One region of the Aurantimicrobium sp. INA4 genome, then DNA from elsewhere that is predicted to be linked to it. Evidence: predicted binding sites of a transcription regulator. Region 1 holds the regulator's gene; the other holds the start of a gene.
The links. Region 1 encodes HrcA, which represses chaperone genes, less so after heat shock. Its sites were predicted from a motif close to TTNGCACTCGNNNNNNNCGAGTGCNAA; they were not measured.
Positions count from the first base shown of each region.

Region 2: groES (co-chaperone GroES) is a predicted target of HrcA. The motif match lies at 4,075-4,101, and genes of this name have one in related genera.

Region 1 covers NZ_AP027040.1:730,792-738,010, reverse strand. Annotated here, with positions in the region: gene ybeY (rRNA maturation RNase YbeY) at 1-416, opposite strand, end outside; gene AINA4_RS03690 (PhoH family protein) at 413-1,390, opposite strand; gene AINA4_RS03685 (histidine triad nucleotide-binding protein) at 1,437-1,787, opposite strand; gene AINA4_RS03680 (16S rRNA (uracil(1498)-N(3))-methyltransferase) at 1,797-2,525, opposite strand; gene dnaJ (molecular chaperone DnaJ) at 2,529-3,638, opposite strand; gene hrcA (heat-inducible transcriptional repressor HrcA) at 3,665-4,684, opposite strand; gene hemW (radical SAM family heme chaperone HemW) at 4,751-5,977, opposite strand; gene AINA4_RS03660 (DUF1990 family protein) at 5,981-6,643, opposite strand; gene lepA (translation elongation factor 4) at 6,640-7,219, opposite strand, start outside.
Region 2 covers NZ_AP027040.1:198,765-205,983, forward strand. Annotated here, with positions in the region: gene rimI (ribosomal protein S18-alanine N-acetyltransferase) at 1-429, shown strand, start outside; gene tsaD (tRNA (adenosine(37)-N6)-threonylcarbamoyltransferase complex transferase subunit TsaD) at 429-1,484, shown strand; gene AINA4_RS01085 (DUF4190 domain-containing protein) at 1,494-1,877, shown strand; gene AINA4_RS01090 (DUF4190 domain-containing protein) at 1,884-2,126, shown strand; gene AINA4_RS01095 (hypothetical protein) at 2,173-2,517, opposite strand; gene AINA4_RS01100 (class I SAM-dependent methyltransferase) at 2,859-4,049, opposite strand; gene groES (co-chaperone GroES) at 4,182-4,478, shown strand; gene rarD (EamA family transporter RarD) at 4,563-5,510, shown strand; gene AINA4_RS01115 (ABC transporter substrate-binding protein) at 5,592-6,398, shown strand; gene AINA4_RS01120 (ABC transporter substrate-binding protein) at 6,600-7,219, shown strand, end outside.

The sequences.
Region 1 (7,219 bases):
TGTAGGGCAAACATTTCTTTTTCTTCATCAGGTTCAGCATGGTCAAACCCGAGAAGATGCAATATGCCGTGTGCAGTTAGATAGAGCAATTCGTCCATTGTTGAATGACCAGCACCCTCTGCTTGGACCTCAGCAACTTGAGGACACAACACAACGTCACCGAGCACACCTGGTGGCGTCACGACATCGTCATTTCCTGGACGTAGCTCATCCATGGGGAAACTCAATACATCTGTAGGGCCGGGTTCGCCCATCCACTGAACGTGAAGTTGTTCCATGGCGCCCTCGTCAACAAGGACAAGGGCAAGATCTGCATCGGGATGAACGCGCATAGCATCCAGACAGTATGTTGCTAAACGCTGGAGAGCCGCTTCATCAATAGTGAAACTGGATTCGTTGTTTACTTCGATACTCATTGACGGGCTTCCTTGGCTTGTTCTCGCTTATGACGAGAAGCTAATGACATTTCGTCATATTCGCTGTAGGCATCAACAATGCGTCCAACAAGGGAATGGCGAACAACGTCTGCGCTTGTCAGGCGAGCAAAGTGAATGTCGTCGATATCCTGAAGGATTCCTGTGACTAATCTCAAACCGCTCGCAGAAGTTGGTAAGTCCACCTGAGTGATGTCACCGGTGATGACCATCTTGGAGTCAAAACCAAGTCGAGTTAGGAACATTTTCATTTGTTCTGGAGTGGTGTTTTGTGCCTCATCCAAAATAATGAAGGAATTATTGAGTGTGCGACCTCGCATATACGCCAGTGGTGCGACCTCAATGGTGCCTACCGCCATCAGTTTGGGAACAAGCTCAGGGTCGAGCATTTCGTTGAGAGCGTCAAAAAGTGGCCGCAGATATGGGTCAATCTTGTCCGTGAGGGTTCCTGGTAGGAATCCCAGCCGCTCCCCTGCTTCCACGGCTGGGCGAGTCAAGATAATGCGTTCGACTTCTTTGCGTTGCAAAGCTTGAACAGCTTTTGCCATTGCTAAGTAAGTTTTTCCCGTTCCGGCTGGGCCAATGCCGAAAGTAATAGTGTGATCTTCTATGGCGCGGACATATTCCTGCTGACCAACTGTTTTAGGGCGGAGAGTTTTTCCGCGCGTGGAGAGAATATCTTCGCCCAATACCGCTGAAGGCGATGTGTGCGGGTGCGCTTCCTGTATGTGTTTCCCGCTTGTCACATCAGTTGGAGCGAGATCCTGTCCTTGTCGAACCATGGTCAATAACTCGCGCACGAGCTCTTGAGCTGCGAGAACTTCTTTGTGAGCATCGTCACTAGCGTTTTTGGGGCTGAAACGAATCTCATTTCCCCGAACATGAACGTCAACCAGTGGGTACTGTTTTTCAACAGTGGTGAGTAATCGGTCTTGTGGCCCCAACAATCGAACCATTTCAACGCCATCTACAGTGATGACGTCTGAATGTGGTGCAGCAAATTCAGGCAAGTGTGTGCTCCTGAAGACCGCCGGAGAGTACGTGTGCATGTACGTGAAAAACTGTCTGACCTGCACTCTCACCTGTGTTGAAGACTAAACGATACTCACCGTTGGAGTGCAAGGTTGCCAGGTTATGAGCGGTGGAGACTATTTCTGCCAATAGTTGAGGATCGCCTGCAGCTAATTCGGTGACGTTCTGGAAGTTTTCAGACTTTGGAATCACAAGTAAGTGCATAGGAGCTTGTGGAGCTATGTCTCGGATGGCAATAAGACGATCATTCTCAAAGAGAATTTCTGCTGGTATTTCGCGATTAATGATTTTTGTGAAAATCGAAGGAGTCTGTTCGGACATAGCTCTAGCTTAACAGCGCCCTAGTTTGGCATTCATGATGGCCAATGCAGCAGGTCCTGCGGTCGACGTTCGAAGAATATTGTTTCCCATCGTGACGATTGTGGCACCTGCATTACGGAAAGTATCCAATTCAGTCTCTGTGATGCCGCCCTCTGGACCAACAATGATCGCTATTTGATGCGATGTGGGATTGAAAGAACTCAGTGGAACATCTCCTGTGGGGTCCAACACGACGATGTCAGCAGCTGGCAACATCTTCACAAGTTCTGCAGTAGTAACGGGAGGATGCACTTGAGGAATGTAGGGACGAATTGATTGTTTGCTCGCTTCACGAACAATTGCTGACCATCTCGCAATGCCTTTTTCGATCTTGGGCCCTTCCCATTTGGAGATGCTCCGTGACGCTGCCCATGGAATTACTGTGTCGACACCAAGCTCTGTTGCTGCTTCGATTGCTCGTTCATCACGATCTGTTTTGGCAAGTGCTTGGACCAGGAGAATTTCTGGATGAAGACGTTCCTTGTTTTCAACCTGAAGTACCCGAAGTTGAACGCAGTCTTTAGATACTGATTCAGCTTCGACCTCAAGAACGAGACCGCGCCCATTGCCTAAAGTGAAAGTCTCCCCTGGTCGCACTCGAGAGACTGTGGCAGCATGTTTTCCCTCTGAGCCATCCAAAACTACTTCGGACCCGATAGTAGAGGATTCCAGGCTTTCCAGGATGTAAAAGTGTGCCATTGGTTAAACGTTGAAGAATCGATCGCGCAACTTAGAGAACATTCCCTGTTGGAAATGAGTCAATGCTGGAGCGGATTGCTTTCGGCCCTTGGCAAAAGTTGAAATGAGTTCTTTTTCTTTTGAGCTCAACTTTGTGGGTGTAATCACGTGAATTCCCACTTTAAGATCACCGCGACCATTTCCGCGAAGGCGCGTTATGCCCCGATCTTTAACGGTCAGAACTTCTGACCCTTGCGTTCCGGGTTTAATTTCGAGTGCGACCTCACCATCAAGCCCTGGAACCGTAACTGTGGTTCCTAAGATGGCATCGGTCATTTGAACTTCCAGAGTGCACAGTAAGTCATCATTGTCTCGACTGAACACATCGTGGTGATTGACTTTGATTTCAAAATATAGGTCGCCGGGGACGCCGCCTGCTTGACCAGCTTCTCCTGCTTGAGCCATGTGAAGTCGAACACCTGTATCCACACCTGCAGGAATGTCCAGGGGAATAGTTTTCGACGCCCTTACACGGCCTTGCCCTTGGCATGTTGTACACGGTGCGGGAATGGTGGTTCCATAACCTCTGCAGCTACCACAAGGATTGGAAGTCATGACGTTTCCCAGCAGTGAGCGAACTGCACGTTGAATTGAACCAGAACCGCCACAAATGTCACAGGTCACTGGCGAAGTCCCTGGTTGACAGCAGTTTCCCGAACAGGTTTCGCACACCACTGCTGTATCAATTTCAATATCTTTGTGAACGCCAAAAATCACATCAGCGAGGTCTACCTCTACGCGCAGTAGAGCATCTTGACCACGTTCCATGCGGGAGCGGGGACCGCGTTGCTGGCCTCCACCGAAGAAGGTGTTGAAGATGTCTCCAAAGTCACTAAAACCTTGCCCGCCGAAATTTCCGCCAAAGCCGGCTTGTGGACCCAAATCATATTGTTGGCGTTGCACGGGGTCACTGAGAACTTCATAGGCGTGGGTGACGAGTTTAAATTTTTCTTGTGCAGCCTCGTCTGGATTCACATCAGGGTGAAGCTCACGTGCAAGTCTGCGATAGGCCTTCTTGATATCTTCAGCACTGGCATCACGTGAGATACCTAAAACGTCGTAATGATCAGCCACGAAGGCCATCTCCTTTGAATGAGGGTTTAGCGTGCATCGAGCACACGAGTGAGATATCGGGCAACAGCACGAATTGATGCGATGTTGGAGGAATAATCCATTCGGGTTGGTCCGACCAACCCTAGCGTGGCCTTTTCACCAGCCGAGCTGTAGCCAGTGGAAAGCAAGCTTGCTTGCTCTAAGCCTGAATTACTGTGTTCACGGCCGATACTTACTGCCACCTCGTCAGCATCCGCCTTCATTTCGGTCAATAGTTTCAATAGGACTACTTGTTCTTCAATGGCATCGAGAACTGGGTAAATACTGTCGGAGAAATCTTCGCCCGTTCGCACCAAGTTTGCTGTGCCCGCCATCACTAACTTGTTTTGCCGATTAGCTTGAATGCTGTCACTCAGAGCTGAGGCTATGTGTGTGACTGCTGGAATCAGGGCGTTCGGCACCTGGGACGTGAGTGAAGTTATTGATTCAGAAAGCTCGCTATGAAGCTTCCCGGCTACTTGAGCATTAATTCCAGAACATAACTGGGCAAGGTCTTGTTCACTGAGCTCAACTTCGAGATCTATCAATTTCTGTTCGACCTGGCCGTTGTCGCTAATCACAACGCACAAAGCACGACGATTACCCAGTGAAACGAGCTCGATGTGACGAATTCGGGTAGAACCCAATGTCGGGTATTGGACGATAGCGACCTGGTTAGTCAATTGAGAAAGCAAGCGAACCGTTCGCCCGAGGAGTTCATCAAAATCTGCTGAATCATCGAGAAATTGATCGATGGCTTGCTTTTGCGTGGGCGTGATGTGTTTGACTTCGGCAAGGTGGTCAACGAAAAGGCGATATCCCTTGTCTGTGGGAACTCGACCGCTAGATGTATGAGGGGCAACGATGAGCTCTTCTTCTTCCAGCAAAGCCATATCGTTACGAATTGTCGCTGCAGATACCCCAAATTGATGGCGGTCAACAATAGCTTTTGAACCGACGGGCTCACGTGAAGAAACGTAATCTTGGACGATGACGCGAAGAACTTCAAGCCCACGTTGTGAAACCATCGAATCCTCCTTTACATCACTAGCACTCGATGCTCCTGAGTGCTAATGATATCGGATTTTCCGCCGTCAATCCTGAGAACGAAAGAGTAATTCTCGAACAACTTCATCAGCACGAAGGCGGCCAGAAAGGGTTAAGACAATTCGGCCCCTCATGGCACGCTTACCGTCAATGAGACCACGAGCAATCAGAGTAGAAATGGCTTGAGGATTGTGTCCTTGAGTGGGTATGCCTGCCGCTATTCGTGACCCTAATAACACCTGTTCCAATCTGACTGCTTGCTCGTCAGGAGTTTCATAGGACAAGGCTGGGCTGTGAGCCTCGGCAAGACGTCCGGCATAGGCAGCTGGGTGTTTGACATTCCAGAAACGTATGCCTCCGATAGCCGAGTGTGCACCAGGTCCATAGCCCCACCAATCTTGATTATTCCAATAGGCAAGATTGTGTTGTGACTGTTGCTGTTGCGACTTCGCCCAGTTGCTTATTTCGTACCACTCAAATCCAGCTTTGCTCAAAAGCTCTTCAGCTAGTTCATACATTTCTGCTTGTAAATCATCATCAGGAGCATCCATGGCTCCAGAACTAATTTTGCGCGCCAAAGCTGTTCCGTCTTCAACGATGAGGGCATACGCAGAAATATGCCCTGTGTTCAAAGAGATAGCTTGTTCTAGAGACCTCCGCCAATCTGCCAGGCTCTCTCCCGGAGATCCATAGATCAAATCGATACTGGCTTCTAGCCCGGCAGACTGAATATATGAAACCGCTTGTTCGACGGCAGCTGGATTGTGTGTTCTATCCAGTGCTGAAAGTACGTGGGGAACTGCAGATTGCATTCCCACACTCACACGTGTGAAACCAGCTCTGACTAATCCATCAACATATTCTTCGGTGAGGGTATCCGGATTGGCTTCAACCGTGATTTCAGCTTCTGGTTCAATTCCATGGCTGCCACGAAGAGCTTGTAACGCATCTGCTAGGTCAGAACTAGGCAGTAACGTCGGTGTACCACCACCGAAAAAAATAGTGTGTAACGGTCTTATTGAGACATCTGCTCTTTGAAGAACATCTATCGACAGAGCTATTTCTTTCTTGAGTTCCTCCACATACGAGGCTTGTGAGACTCCTCTGAGCTCAGTGGAAGTGTAGGTGTTGAAATCGCAATAGCCGCAACGAACCCGACAAAAGGGAATGTGCACATAGGCGCTCATCGTTTTGCCCAAGGCGCCAACACCTACAGTGCTCGGCAATGCCCCATTGAGCGGCATAGCCAGACCATCTGGCAATTGGCTAGCCATTGTTTACACCGAACGGGCAGGAAGCAAAGCTCGGACGTAATGACGACGAAGCCACCACTGACGCGCGCGAATGAGTGGGGCACTCCAGGCGTATTTTCTACCTTCAGCAATTGAGGTGACAGAGCGAACTACAGCCCACACTGAATCATCTTCGCGCCACTCCACACCAAAGTATTCCTCGCCAATAACTGGCACGGAATCGAGAGTTCCAAGTGCATAACCCATACGACGGTCTTCGCGGACGACATAAATCACGCGATAAGAGGCAGAAATCTTTGACGGGGTCCACACACCAGCAAGTTCAATCGTGGTTCCCGCAGAAAGAAACGGGGTGCCATCTGAGGAATAGAGCTGATCTAACACATCAGAAGTTGGTGCAATCGGGGCACCAAACTCATTGAATAACAAGCCTGCATAACCTTCAGCATCTGCTTGGTCAATCTTCACGACCTCGAGACGTGAACCACACGGAACACCCCACGTCATCAGTGCGGCAGAAGCAGCGTCAAAACGTTCTTGACCGCTACCGAGGCGAAACTCTGACTGCGAGGATGAGAAGCCTTGCGGAGGGAAAACCAAAACATCTGCTGCTTGAGTTGCTCCAACGCTTCCGTAAGTTACCGAGCGATCGGCAGAGTAATTGCTTCGACGTGCTGATTCGGTCATTTCTTTTTCACCTCATCATCACCTTGTAACGCTGCAATGAATGCTTCTTGTGGAACCTCGACACGGCCAACCATTTTCATACGCTTTTTTCCCTCTTTTTGCTTTTCGAGGAGTTTGCGCTTACGAGTAATGTCACCGCCGTAGCATTTGGCAAGGACGTCCTTGCGGATTGCAGAAATGGTTTCACGCGCAATGATACGTGCCCCAATAGCAGCCTGAATCGGCACTTCAAACTGTTGACGCGGAATGAGTTTCTTCAAACGTTCCGTCATCATCAGACCATAGGCATAAGCCTTATCTTTGTGGACAATCGCGCTGAAGGCATCCACCTGTTCCCCTTGCAAGAGGATGTCGACCTTAACCAGATCAGAATCCTGCTCACCTGCTTCTTCATAGTCCAATGAGGCATAACCCTGGGTTCTGCTCTTGAGGTGATCAAAGAAGTCAAAGACAATCTCCCCCAGTGGGATTTCGTATTTCATTTCGACACGATCTTCACCGAAGTACTCCATGCCAAGAAGATTTCCACGACGGCTTTGACACAATTCCATGATTGTTCCGACGTAGTCCTTGGGA
Region 2 (7,219 bases), 530 kb from region 1:
ATGGAGATAGAAACACCGGTGTTCGGCGAGGAGGCCTGGTCTGTTGACGCCATGGCTCGTGATGTTGCCGATCACAACTGTTTCTATCTCATCGCTGAAGCACACACCGATGCGTTAGGTGGAGACCCGCTCCTGGTGGGTTACGCAGGCTTGCTCGCTCCGAAAGGTTCTGGCGATGGTGATATCCAAACCATTGCTGTTCATCCAGATTTCCGCAGCCACGGTCTTGGCCGCCGGCTCATGGAAGCTCTCTTAAAAGAAGCAGAAGCGCGCCATGCGCGCCGCATCTTCTTAGAGGTGCGAGCAGATAATCCTCACGCAATCGCGTTGTATTCCTCGTTGGGCTTTGAAGAGATTGCGGTGCGCCCGGGCTACTACCAACCCGAAGGTGTGGATGCGGTCATCATGAAGAAGGGGGCAGATCTGTGATGAATAGAGAAGCACCCCTCGTTTTGGGTATTGAGACCAGCTGTGATGAGACCGGTATAGGTATTGTTCGTGGCCGCGAACTGTTAGCAAATGTCATTGCTTCCTCGATGGATGAGCATGCTCGCTATGGTGGCGTGGTTCCCGAGGTTGCTGCTCGTGCACACTTGGAAGCTTTACGCCCCGCCCTCACCGAAGCTGTTGCCACGGCAGGCATCGAGCTCACAGATCTCGATGCAGTTGCCGTCACGAGCGGACCAGGCCTTGCAGGTGCTCTCATGGTGGGAGTCGGTGCAGCTAAAGCTTTGGCACTTTCGCTGGATAAACCGCTGTATGCCGTCAACCACTTGGTTGGCCACGTGGGAGCAGATGTTCTGGGCGAAGACGGCCCCCTGGAATATCCCACCATCGCGCTTCTTGTCTCCGGCGGTCACACCTCGTTGCTTCTTGTGAAAGACCTCACCTCGGATGTGGTGATGCTCGGTGAAACCATCGATGATGCAGCTGGTGAAGCCTTCGACAAAGTCGCACGAATCCTGGGCCTCCCCTACCCTGGCGGTCCCCACATCGACCGCATTGCCGCCGACGGAGACCCGAAAGCGATCCGCTTCCCCCGAGGGCTCACGCTGCCTAAGGACATGGACAAGCACCGCTATGACTTCTCCTTCTCTGGTTTGAAAACTGCTGTGGCCAGGTGGGTGGAAGTGCGCCGGGATGCTGGAGAAGAAATACCCGTAGCTGATGTTGCAGCCAGCTTCCGCGAAGCAGTAGTAGACGTATTGACGGCCAAAGCTATTGCAGCCTGCCAAGACTATGGCGTTCCCCGCCTGTTACTGGGCGGCGGAGTTGTCGCCAATGCTCGCCTGCGCGAAGTGGCAAGCCAGCGGGCAGAAGCTGCCGGTGTTGAGTTGAGAATTCCTGCATTCTCACTGTGCACCGATAACGGCGCCATGATTGCTGCGCTTGCGTCAGAGCTCATTATGGAAGGCGCTCAGCCCTCCTCACTGAGTTTTGGAGCTGACAGCACACTCCCAGTTACAGACATCCACGTTCATTAGAATTAAGTCATGACAGAAAAAGCACCAAAGACATCTAAGCCTGCAACCAAGGCAGCAGCGGCAAAGCCTGCTGCGGCGGAGACTGCAGCTCCAGCCGCACCAGCCGTGACCGTTGTCTCGTCTCAGAAGACCAACACTCTTGCGATTGTTGCCCTCGTGTCAGGTATCGTCGGCCTGACCTTCATCCCTTTCTTGGCCAGCATCGTTGCTGTGGTCACCGGCCACATGGCTCGCGCTGAGGTTCGCCGCACTGGTGAGCAGGGTGCAGGTCTTGCACTAGCTGGCTTGATCATGGGTTATGTCGGTATCGGCCTTGCCGTGATTGTTATCTCCCTGCTCTTTGCATTCCTGGGCGTTGTTATTGCCTCAGGCATGGGAAATTACTACTACTAAATCCTCATGACCTCACCGACCGAACACAAGCTCACGGGCTACAACCCGTGGGCATTTGTGTCGTTGGCGTGTGTGCTGTTTCTTGTGCTCGGCATCTTTGCGGTCATCTTTGGCAACAAGGCCTTGCGTGAAATCAAACAAACCGGTCAGCGTGGAGCAAAGCTTGCCCAGCTCGGCGTTGCCCTCGGTGCAGTTGAGATTGTCTCAGGAGTGATTGTTCTCACAGCAATACTGGCAATTTCGTTCTAGTAGCCAAAACAAATCAGTCGGCGGGCAACGCTGCCTGCGCTCAGCATCACCATTTGATGAGCTGTTGCTCCACAAAGTTGTATTCGGCTGTCTCTTGGCCTGTGATGACATAGTCGTTGCTCTCCCAGCCAGGAGTGAATCCACCCGCTGCGTGAATTGCCGAACGGATTGTTGCCATTGCTAAAGCCGCGGCCTCGTCAAAGGTGTTGGCCTGAGCTGAGGAATTGATGCACACAAAACCAGTCTTGATTGTGGCGACGTAGTCAGAATCTGAAATACGGGCGTCAGCAGTTTCGATGGCCATCAATGCAGTCATCACCTGATCGAGGTGGTTATCGAGATCCATTTCACCGGTGACAAAGAAACTCACCGAAACACGAACTGTTTCCATTTCTATTTCCTTCCCCGGTTAACGAAACATGTTGTTCGTTCTAAGTATCTCAAAATGTTTTTCGCATAGTGAGGGTTGCTTGGCGTCAGATGAATACCTGTCTGATGCTTTTCAGGACAAGGACAAAACGCCCTGTAGTACGTCGGCGGATTCTTTATTCGCCAACCCTGGTCATCCAGCATCAACAACAGAGCCTGTAACTCTTTAGTGGTGTGCTTCTTCCAATACCCATTGCGGCGAACCATGCGGTAACCATAAGGTTCCAGCTGGAACTACCCGTTTGCTGGCGTGACAACTGTGAGTGGTTAAGGAGAAATCAGAACTGTGGACAACAGGGGGAGTTAGTTCACCCGCTGGGCTAGGAGTGCGACTCTGCGCTCGCCGAGGCGAGTAAGTAACAATGTTGCAGATTCCGGTCCAGAGAGTTTGAGTTTCTTTCGGAACTCTGCCGGGTCGATATCAACACCGCGCTTCTTGATTTCCAGGGTGCCGATGTTGCGCTTGCTTAGTTCAGTAGCAAGCTGCTTCACGTCTAAGGGGAATTGCTGATGAATTTCGAAGGCAGTAGCAAAAGGGGAGTGGACTAACGTCTCACTGCTCATGTAGGCAATGTGTTCATCGATCATGTGAGCACCAAGTGAGCGAGCTAGGTCACCGATGAGGCGGGCACGAATCACAGCACCGTCAGGTTCGTAGAGGTATTTGCCCAGAGGCCCCACTTCAGCATCTGCAGAGTCTGCTGCTGCGGTGAGCTCATGCATTCCCTCTGGAGTCATGATCAAGGCGCTGCGGGTTATGCCTTCCCTCGCGAGGGGGCCAAACCACAACCCCAGTTCCACGACATCTCCTCCAACAGAAACCCACTGGGCTTCACAATTATCTGGAATGAGGTCACGATCAAAGCCAGGGCCTAGTTTGATCCCGGTCGGCAGCTGCGCTGCGAGACCGAATGCAAAATCAAGAGACGGCGAATAGTCTTCAGACTTCGTCAAGCGACTGGTGTTGCTGTGACCGGAGGTCCTGCGGGCAGGATCGAGATAAACACCCTCGATGCCGGTGAGGTCTGCTTCTTCGGCGGTGCCGTGAGAAACTGTTGCTTCGGGGAAGGCGCTGAGGTTCACTACGGCAATGGCAGCGGTCACTTCATCGGCATCCACTGCATGAACGGTCAGTCCAGCCCCAGCAAATGCAAGCGCATCTGCCCCAATTCCACACCCCAGATCAGCAACGCGAGTGAGCCCTGCGCGAACAAAACGACCGGCATGGAGTGCCGCCACAGGCAACCTGGTTGCCTGTTCGAGGCCTGCCTCGGTGAACAACATCGTGGAGGCAAAGTCTCCGAACTTTGCTTGAGCTTTAGCTCGCAACTTGGCTTGGGTAAGCACCGAAGCCACTAATGACGCGGAATTTCCGGCTTTGCGCAACTCTGAGACGATCTTGAGTACGTCTGTCGTCGAGGAATACTCGGGCAAAGAATTCAGGAGAGCGAGCCCCTCGGGGGTGAGCAGTTCGCGTAGTTCAGCACTCTCCATGAGAGTAAACCTACCAAGGGATGAATTGGCACTCACATTGCGCGAGTGCTAATTGCCGTCTAGACTTGACCTCAGTACACGAACTGAATGTGTACTCCATTACTTACTTCCCGTTCAAGAAAGAGGTCAACCGTGTCGGTCGCCATTAAGCCGCTCGAAGATCGCATTGTTATCAAGCAGGTAGAAGCCGAGCAGACCACTGCTTCTGGTCTCGTCATTCCTGACACTGCTAAGGAAAAGCCCCAGGAGGGTGTTGTCGTTGCAGTAGGCCCCGGCCGCATCGACGACAACGGTAACCGTGTTCCTCTGGACATCGCCGAAGGTGACAAGGTTATCTACTCCAAGTACGGCGGAACCGAAGTAAAGTACGCCGGTGAAGAGTACCTCGTACTCTCCGCTCGTGACGTTCTCGCTATCGTTGTTCGCTAACACAAACTCACTAGTGTGGGCCCCGGTTTTCCGGGGCCCACACTGTTTAACCTCTCGGGCTATTCACAGGAGTAGTCTCGAATAATGACTTCTCCAGCTGCACCTGCACCCGAGAAGCTCTCCCGCTCCGGTTTGCTCTATGCCTTCGGCGCATATGGGCTGTGGGGTTTGTTCCCGCTGTACTTCCTCACCTTGGAACCTGCGACGCCTTTTGAGGTGGTCGGCTATCGCATCCTGTTCTCTCTTGTCTTCTGCGTTTTCTTAATTGCGGTCTCGAGGAAATGGCGACAACTTGTTGTCATTTTGAAACAGCGCAAGCTCATGCTCACCTTGGGTGTGGCAGCAGTGCTGATTTACATCAACTGGCAGGTCTTCATCCTGGCGGTGCTCAGTAACCAGATCGTCGAGTCGTCACTGGGCTACTTCATCAATCCCATCGTCACGGTTGTCTTGGGTGTGCTTGTTCTGCGGGAGAAACTGCGCCGGATGCAATGGGTTGCCGTAGGCATCAGCTTTGTTGCCGTCATCGTATTGACCGTGAGCTATGGAGCCATTCCGTGGATCTCGCTCACGTTGGCAACGTCCTTTGGTTTGTATGGCCTGATCAAGAAACGCACCGGCGTCTCGGTCGATGCCATTAGCGGTCTCACTATTGAGACCATGTGGATGACGCCGGTCGCGATCATTCAACTCATGATTGTTTCCAACCTGGTTGGACTTTCCTTCTTTGGTTATGGTCTTACCCACACTCTTCTGCTTGCTTCAGCTGGTGTGGTCACCGCGGTGCCACTGATCATGTTTGGTGCAGGTGCACGCCGCCTGCCGTTGACCGCTATTGGTTTGATTCAATACTCCACACCTGTGTTCTCGTTCTTAATGGCCGTCTTCGTGCTTCATGAGCCCATGCCACCGGTGCGCTGGGTGGGCTTCTTCATCATTTGGGTGGCGCTGATTGTGCTCACCACAGACATGCTGCGCCACGGCAAGGCGAACCGCCTTGCTCGCGCAGCTGAAGAACTCACTATCGAATAGAGCGCGTGCCATCAAAGCGAACCCGCACAGTGCTCGGTACTGTGGAGGCGGTAGTTAGTCGTTCACAGAAATGGGTACATCGTGGGTCTGAATAAGATTGCCGCCACAATCGTTGCAGGTGCGCTTGCACTCACGTTGGCTGGATGCTCCGGCGGTGAGGTCACACCCACTGCTACCCCGACTCCCGTGAAGCCCTCTGGTGATGGTGTGCTGCGCATCGGCGACATGACTCCTGTCACCGGCGACCTCGCTGCCTACTCTGCTTCTCAAGCTGCCGGTATCGAACTTGCTGTTCGTGAAATCAACGAACAGGGTGGCTACAACAAGGTTCCCGTTGAGGTCCTCCACCGCAACGCCGGTGACGGCGATGCGGCTGCAACAGAAGCCAGCTTCAACGATCTGGTCTCTCGTGGCGTAGACGTCATTATTGCCCCTGCCTCCACTGGTGTTGCAGAAACCTTGGCCGAGCTGGTGGCTAAGAACGACGCCAACGTGGCCATCGTCTCGATTGCCACCAAGGACAATGCACCCAAGGGGGCGACGGTTACTGCCGTGAAAGCAGATGACGCTTTCGTTGCACAACTGAAGAGCTCCGACCCTTCCGTGACCGAATATGGCTACGGCGCTGAGTCCTATGACCTCACTATTGCGTCAGCCCTGGCAGCAACTGTGTCCAAGGATGACGGTGGAGCCTCAATTACTCAGGGTCTCATTGCTGTGACCAACCAGGCCGGCTTCAAGTGCACCAGCTACGGCATGTGTGTCTCGGCTGTCAACGACAAACAAGCCATCAACTACGTGGGGCCTGCAGGCCAGATTAACTACGACACTGAAACCGGTGTTGCCTACTTTGGCAAGACCATCGTCGTAGAGAAGAAGAAAAAGTAGTCTTCGGCGCACAATTCAGGCGCCATTTGCACAATTTGTGCGCATAATCTGCGCAATATGACTATTTCTTTCGGTGTCTAACAGTTTGTTACCGAGTTGTAACCCGGAAATGTTGTTTCAGGAAACATCTCTCGCCTAGTTTGGTAGTACAACGAAGTGCGTCCTGCGCGCTTCGACTCATATAAATCACCAAGGAGTACCATGCGAGAAATTTCTCTCCGCACTCGTGCACTCGGTGGTCTGGCTCTCGCAGCTACGTCAGCATTGGTGCTGGCTGGTTGTGCGTCTGGATCTTCCGACAGTGGCTCGAAGGACGCTGCATACACCGCAGCTGACTGTGCCGCTGACAGCACCAGCGAAAACACCTTCAAGGTAGGAACTATCCTCCCCGTAACCGGTTCGCTTGCGTTCCTCGGCCCACCCGAAATTGCTGGTGTTGGCCTTGCAGTAGCTGACATCAACGCTGCTGGCGGCGTAAACGGTATGGACGCTTGCCTCTACCAGACTGACTCTGGTGACTCAAGCGACATGTCTGTTTCTACCGCTTCAGCTGAAGACCTCATCAAGCAGAAGGTTTCTGTTGTAATTGGTGCAGCATCTTCGAGTGTTTCTCTCAACGTTGTTGACTCGTTCACCGAGGCTGGCATTGTGCAGATCTCTCCTGCTAACACCTCTGCAGCACTTTCTGGCTACAGCCCCTTCTACTTCCGTACTGCACCACCAGACACCGTTCAGGGTTCTGCTCTCGGTCAGCTGATCGTCGGTGACGGAAACTCAACTGTTGCATTCCTCGTATTCAACGACTCCTACGGAACCGGTCT